2 regions of the Erythrobacter sp. KY5 genome follow, and region 1 is predicted to be linked to the other one. Evidence: predicted binding sites of a transcription regulator. Region 1 holds the regulator's gene; the other holds the start of a gene.
What was found. The regulator LexA, encoded in region 1, represses DNA repair genes until DNA is damaged. The targets are predictions, from matches to a motif close to GTTCCNCNCTTGTTCT.
Positions count from the first base shown of each region.

Region 1 (3,413 bases):
AAGCTGCTTGCGCTTTTCCCCGCCATCGCTCTGCGCGTGAGGCTCCCGGTCGCAGCTGCCGCTATCGGAGCGCTGGCCGGGATCGGCTATACTTTGCTGACAGGTGCGCAGGTTCCAACCGTGCGCAGCTGCGCCGCAGCCATGCTGGTTCTGATCGCGCTTGCGATGGGCCGCGATGCGCTGTCTTTGAGAATGGTTGCGGTCGCAGCCGCGTTCGTGCTGCTGCTTTGGCCGGAGAGCGTCATCGGGCCGAGCTTCCAGATGAGCTTTGCTGCAGTCCTTGCGATCGTGGCGCTCCATTCCTCGGGGCCTGTAAAAGCATTCCTCGCGCCGCGGGAAGAGCATTGGCCGCGCCGTTTCGGCAGGGGGGTGTTCATGCTGTTCGTGACCGGTCTCGTTATCGAGATCGCGCTCATGCCGATCGTTCTATTCCACTTCCACCGCGCGGGCTTGTACGGGGCCTTCGCCAATGTGCTCGCAATCCCGCTTGTAACCTTCATCTCGATGCCGCTCATCGCGGTTGCATTGGCGTTCGATATCGTTGGCCTCGGCGCACCGTTCTGGTGGCTTGTCGAGACCTCTTTGAAGGCGCTGCTTACCATTGCCCACTTCACCGCTTCACAGCCCGGTGCCGTCAAGCTCATGCCTCAGATGAGCGGCCTGACCATCGCGCTTTTCGTAGGCGGTGGCTTATGGCTCGCCCTGTGGAGCGGTAGGGCGCGTTTGCTCGGCTTCGTGCCGGCAGGTCTTGCGACGGCCCTGCTGCTGTTCACGCCGATACCGGATGTCCTGATCGGGAGGGAAGGACGCAATGTCGGCATCACGATCGAAGATGACGATGGCAGTCTCAGGCTCTTGTCTTTGCGTGACAGCCGATCCTCCTATTCACGCGACAACCTTCTCGAATTGGCGAGCGTTCAAAGCGAACCCATCCCTCTTGCACAATGGGATGGCGCACAGTGTTCGACCGAGTTTTGCACGCTGGTGATCGAACGGGGAGGGAGGACCTGGTCTCTCCTGCTTGCGCGCAATCGCGATCTTATAGAGGAGCGCTCGCTCTCTGCCGCCTGCGAGCGGGCCGATATCGTGGTCGCCGACCGTTTCCTGCCGAGATCGTGCCAGCCTCGCTGGCTCAAGGCAGACCGCCGTTTGCTGTCACGCACCGGCGGACTTGCGCTCAACCTTGAAGATGGCGAGGTGTCCAGCGTTGCCGAAGGTCAGGGAGGGCATGGCTGGTGGCGGGGGGAAGACGACCTTGCATCACCCCGCCGACCACGCAATCAGTGATAACGCCGCAACAGACCTGCAAGTTTACCCTGAACTTCGACCTCGTCAGGGCCGTAGACCTGTGCGTCATAAGTCGCATTGGCCGGATCGAGCCGAACCATGGCGCCTTCCTTGTGCAGGTACTTGAGCGTTGCCTCTTCTCCGCGAACCAGAGCCACCACGATCTCACCATCGCGGGCGGTGTTGGTTCGGCGAACAAGGGCAAAATCGCCATCGAAGATGCCAGCCTCGATCATCGAGTCTCCCGACACTTCAAGAGCGTAATGCTCTCCCGGGCCAAGCAACGCCGCAGGAACCGGCAGTGAGCTTTGCCCTTCGAGTGCCTCAATCGGTGCACCAGCCGCGATGCGCCCGTGAAGCGGGATTTCGATCACGTCATTGGCAGGCTGAGGCGCCTTCGCCATGACGCTGGAAGCTGAAGCAACCGCATCGTTCGCCGTAATCGAAGCGGGCGCGGCCTGCGACCTCGTTGCAGTCACCGCGTCTTCCGGCACCTTGATTACCTCAAGCGCGCGAGCCCGGTTGGGCAGGCGGCGGATAAAGCCGCGTTCTTCAAGAGCAGATATCAGGCGGTGAACCCCCGATTTGCTCTTCAGGTCGAGCGCTTCTTTCATTTCCTCAAAGCTCGGCGAGATACCGGTTTCTTCAAGCCGCTGCTGAATGAAGCGGATCAATTCATGCTGTTTTGCCGTCAACATGGGCAAACTCCGTAAAAGCCGCATTGTCCGCGCCTGAGCCGGAAGTGGCCCGTGCGCAATGCCAAACTCGCGCGCTCCCAGAGGCACCGTCCGTCAAAACGGAACAGGTGCGATACAGAGCACTAACCGCGCACCGATATGGTGAACGAATGTGGAACAAGTAGGCAACTTCGGAAATCGTGTCAAGCGGACTATGTCGACAAACCCAAGGGAATCAGCCATTTTCGATGTTGTAGATGCGCACAGGCTCACCCGGTTGCACTTCGCCTGATCCGGCAGGGCGTTCGATCAGGCAGTTGGCTGCTGCAAGTGAGCGGATTGCGCTCGAATCCTGCGATGCTGCGCGGCGAACGCGCTGCCCGTCGAAGACACCGCGCACGAACTCGCGGCGAGCTCCTGTCGCGGGCATTGTCTCAGCGGCTTGAGCAGTCACCGCGACCGGCAAGCGCGCCGCCATTCCCATCGCCGCACGGGCGAGGGGCAGCGCGAACAGAAACGCGGTCACGAAGCTTGAGACAGGGTTCCCCGGCAGGCCAAGCACCACTTGCGAGCCTCGCGTCGCGACCATGAGCGGCTTGCCCGGCCGGATAGCCACTTTCCAGAAGGCTATATCCGCGCCCCATTCGCGCAAGGCCGATTGCACGAGATCGTGGTCTCCCACAGATGCTCCCCCCGATGTGATGAGGATGTCGCAGCCTTCCGCTCTGGCGAGAGCGGCTGCGAGCGCGCCCATATCGTCGCCCACCGGTCCGATCCTCATGCATTCACCGACGAGGGGCCGCAGCATGGCGGCTATCATCGCTCCGTTCGAGGCGGGGATTTGGTTCGGACCGCAGTTTTCAGGATCTGAGCTCAGCTCATCACCACTATCGAGCACCGCCACTTTTGCGCGTTTGCGGACCGCCAACGTGCCGTGACCCGATGTGATGGCCAGCGCGAGTTGAGCAGGGCCGATCCGGGTTCCGGCTTCGAGTACGGTGTCTCCGGAGGCGAAGTCGAAACCGCGTTTGCGGACATGCTTTCCGAGGGGCGGGGCATCCTCGGCGCTCACTTCGTCTTGCGTGACGTGGGCGTTTTCCTGAATGAGGACGCTATCGCTGCCGGCGGGCATGTGCGCACCGGTTGAGATCCGCACGGCTTCGCCCTCAGCCAGCTTTCCATCGAAGGGCGCACCGGCGCGGCTTTCACCGACGAGCTTCCATGGTCCCGCACCTGAAAGCGCGTAGCCATCCATCGCCGACAGGTCTGCGGAAGGCTGGGTTCGGGCCGCCTTGAGGTCGTGCGCCAGGACCCTGCCCAATGCCTCTTCAACCGGGACCGTTTCCGCGCCCAGCACCGGTACAAGCGCGAGCAGCCGCTCTTGCGCCTCGTCAAGGTCGAGCAATCCGCTCACGCGGCGGGCGCTTTCCAATCGCCGGACTTGCCGCC
Region 1 covers NZ_CP021912.1:2,204,524-2,207,936, reverse strand. The annotation lists gene CD351_RS10450 (ComEC/Rec2 family competence protein) at 1-1,287, shown strand, start outside; gene lexA (transcriptional repressor LexA) at 1,281-1,985, opposite strand; gene CD351_RS10440 (molybdopterin molybdotransferase MoeA) at 2,200-3,378, opposite strand; gene moaC (cyclic pyranopterin monophosphate synthase MoaC) at 3,375-3,413, opposite strand, start outside.

Region 2 (3,413 bases), 220 kb from region 1:
CGAAGTAATGCGCGTAATCGCTGGCGAATGGCGCGGACGCAAGCTTGTCGCGCCCAAGGGCGATGCGACACGCCCCACCGCAGACCGAACGCGAGAGACGCTTTTCTCGATGCTTACCAGCCGCCTTGGCAGCTTTGAAGACCTGCGCATCGCCGACCTTTTTGCAGGATCGGGAGCGCTTGGGCTGGAAGGTCTATCGAGGGGCGCGGCACATTGTCTGTTCGTCGAGCAGGATCGCGATGCCCTGAGCTCGATCCGCGCCAACATCGCAGCGCTCGGATGCCGCGACAGAACGCAAGTCGAGGCGGGATCGGTCATGGGCCTGCGCGCGGCGCAAGAGCCCTATGACCTGATCCTCGCCGATCCGCCCTACCGCACCGAAGCAGGCGAAGTCGCGTTCGACCGACTGCTTCGTCTGGGTTGGATCGGGGAAGCGACCTGGATCGCGCTCGAAACGGCGTTTAACGAAGAGCCGGAGGTCAAAGGCCTCTCGGTGGAGGTAAGTCGCAAGGTCGGCAAGGCGCGGCTTACCCTGATGCGGGCATCGCAAACGGCGCATTGAACCGGGGCAAGGCGATCCCGGCGTTTTTCTCCCCAGATCCTCAAAAAGAAGGCAGACCCGCGTCCTCAACGGCGCGGGTCTGCCAGTGGGCCTGGATCGGGCAGTTTAGCCTTCGCTTGGTCCAGGATCTGCAAAGGCGTTTTCGATCTGGGTCCACGCTGCCTCTCGTTCCGGGCCGGTCATCGCGGTGATGGCGATCTTGTCGCTGTCCTCCAGTCGCCAGAACATCGTCTGCCGCTCGGGTGTGAGCGTCCAGTAATAGCCTTGTGTTTCTGGAGGCCAGGCGTCGTATTCGGCCTGCTTTTCAGCGGGCCATCCGTCGTAATCGGCCTTTGCCTCGGGTGCCATCGGGTCCGGCGTTGCAGGTGGCGCGAGTTCTTCGACGTCCTGCGCCGAACCGGGGGCTGAGGCAACGACGCCAAATGTAACGGCGGCAACAGCGCCAAGGAAAAGATGGGATTTGCGCATGAGTGGTCTCCTGATGATCGAACACAGTTGCGCGACGAACCCTTCTGCGACCCGGACGAGTGCTCCCCTTCGATCCGGATGAACCTTGTGTGGCACGACCTCGGGCGTTCGCGAAGCCTGCGGGAACGCCCATATCGCTGCGCGCGCACGGGTAAGCGAAACCTGTGGCGCAAACAGGCTGAGGTGATAACGGGCTGTGTCCTGCGGGCATGAAAAAAGGCGGCTGGAAGCGCCGCCTTTCTTCAAATTCGCTTTTTACCGAAGCTCTTACTTCGAGCTTGCCGGCTTGCCGGGCCAGTAATCGAGCGGGCGATTGCCCCAGTTGAGACCAGCGGCGCGCGGGTTGATGCAGCCATCCTGATCGTCGTTCATGCACACGTCGTAAACCTTACCGTCGATACGCACCTGCGTCGCCTTTCCGGCTTCGTTGCGCTCTACAACGACCGGCGATTCGGCCTTAGTCGAGCCGTCATTCGTGGTGGTCTGGTCGTTCTGCGCAATAACCGGAGCCACCGCGAAAAGGGTAGCGGCCGAAATTGAGGTGATCGTGGCTGAGATAAGGTTCTTCATCGTGCGTAATCCTTTGTTGTTTCCCGTCTTCCCTTGTCAGTTCCCGTGTTGCCCATTCCAATGCAGGGGATGACCTGATGGTTCCGAAAAAGATGGGATAGGCGTTAAGCGCGCTTGCCGAGCGGGCATTCGTTCCCTACCTGTTCGCATAACGCCTCGAAAAAGATGTCATGAGCTCTAACCTTCCCATCACCCCGGACGACAGTGTCCCCGACGGGCCTGTCCCGCCCTATGCGGCGCGGCTGAACCAGCCACAGCGTGAGGCTGTTCTGACGACCGAAGGGCCTGTGCTCATGCTCGCGGGTGCCGGCACGGGAAAGACAGCGGCGCTGACCTCGCGGCTGGCTCATCTGGTGGCAACGCGCCGTGCGTGGCCGAGCCAGATCCTGTGCGTGACCTTCACCAACAAAGCCGCTCGCGAAATGCGCGAGCGCGTGGCCGGGCATCTGGGTCCGGGCGCGGAAGGCATCCCGTGGCTCGGCACGTTCCATTCCATTTGCGCAAAAATGCTGCGTCGCCATGCCGAGCTTGTCGGGCTGGAGCAGAATTACACGATCATCGACACCGACGATCAGTTGCGGCTTTTGAAGCAGTTGATCAATGACAACGACGTCGATGAAAAGCGCTGGCCTGCGCGCCAGCTTGCCGGGCTGATTGATCGCTGGAAGAACCGCGGGCTCAATCCCGAAGACCTCGATCCGGCCGAGTGTGAGGCTTACGTCAACGGGCGGGGAGCGGAGTTTTATCGGCTTTATCAGGATCGCCTGAAGGCACTGAACGCCTGCGACTTCGGCGACCTGATGCTCCACATGCTGAACATTTTCCGCAAGCACACCGATGTGCTCGCCGATTATCAGCAGCGCTTTAAATACATCCTCGTCGACGAATATCAGGACACCAATGCGGTCCAGTATCTGTGGCTCAGGCTCCTTGCGCAAAGCCACAAGAACATCTGTGTCGTCGGTGACGATGACCAGTCGATCTATTCCTGGCGCGGGGCCGAGGTCGCGAACATTTTGCGATTTGAAAAGGACTTTCCCGGCGCGCATGTCGTGCGGCTGGAGCAGAATTACCGCTCGACCCCGCATATCCTTGGCGCAGCGTCGGGCCTGATCCGCGCCAATTCGCAGCGCCATGAAAAGACGCTGTGGACCGAGGTGAACGGCGGCGACAAGGTGCGCGTGATCGGCGTGTGGGACGCTCCCGAAGAAGCGCGACGGGTGAGCGAGGAAATCGAACGACTGGAACGCGAAGGCGCGCCCTTGAACCAGGTCGCCATCCTCGTGCGCGCGCAGTACCAGACCCGCGAATTCGAAGACCGCTTCATCCAGACCGGCATCAATTATCGCATCATCGGCGGTTTCCGTTTCTACGAGCGCGCCGAAATACGTGATGCGCTCGCTTATCTGCGGGTGATTGCGCAGCCTCAGGATGACCTCGCCTTCGAACGCATCTACAACCAGCCGAAACGCGGGCTTGGTGCGAAGACGCTGGAAAAGATGCACCAACATGCCCGCCGCGTGGGCATGCCACTCGCCGCGGCCTCGCTCGAACTTGCTGACAGCGACGAACTGCCCAAGCGCGCGGCGAACACGATCGGCTCGCTGATGCGCTCTTTTCTCGTCTGGCGCGAGGCGTCCGAGCAGATGACGCCTTCGGACCTTCTTCGCCTTGTGCTGGATGAAAGCGGCTACAACGATATGCTCGCCGCCGACCGCTCCGCAGAAAGCGCCGGACGTGCGGAAAACCTCTCCGAACTTGCTCGCGCGATGGAGGAGTATGAAACGCTCGGCGACTTCCTCGAACATGTCAG
Region 2 covers NZ_CP021912.1:2,428,876-2,432,288, forward strand. The annotation lists gene CD351_RS11535 (pseudouridine synthase) at 1-8, shown strand, start outside; gene rsmD (16S rRNA (guanine(966)-N(2))-methyltransferase RsmD) at 8-562, shown strand; gene CD351_RS15745 (hypothetical protein) at 668-1,030, opposite strand; gene CD351_RS11550 (hypothetical protein) at 1,298-1,600, opposite strand; gene CD351_RS11555 (ATP-dependent helicase) at 1,771-3,413, shown strand, end outside.
Region 2: a site for LexA is predicted at 1,732-1,747, ahead of CD351_RS11555 (ATP-dependent helicase). Genes of this name have one in related genera too.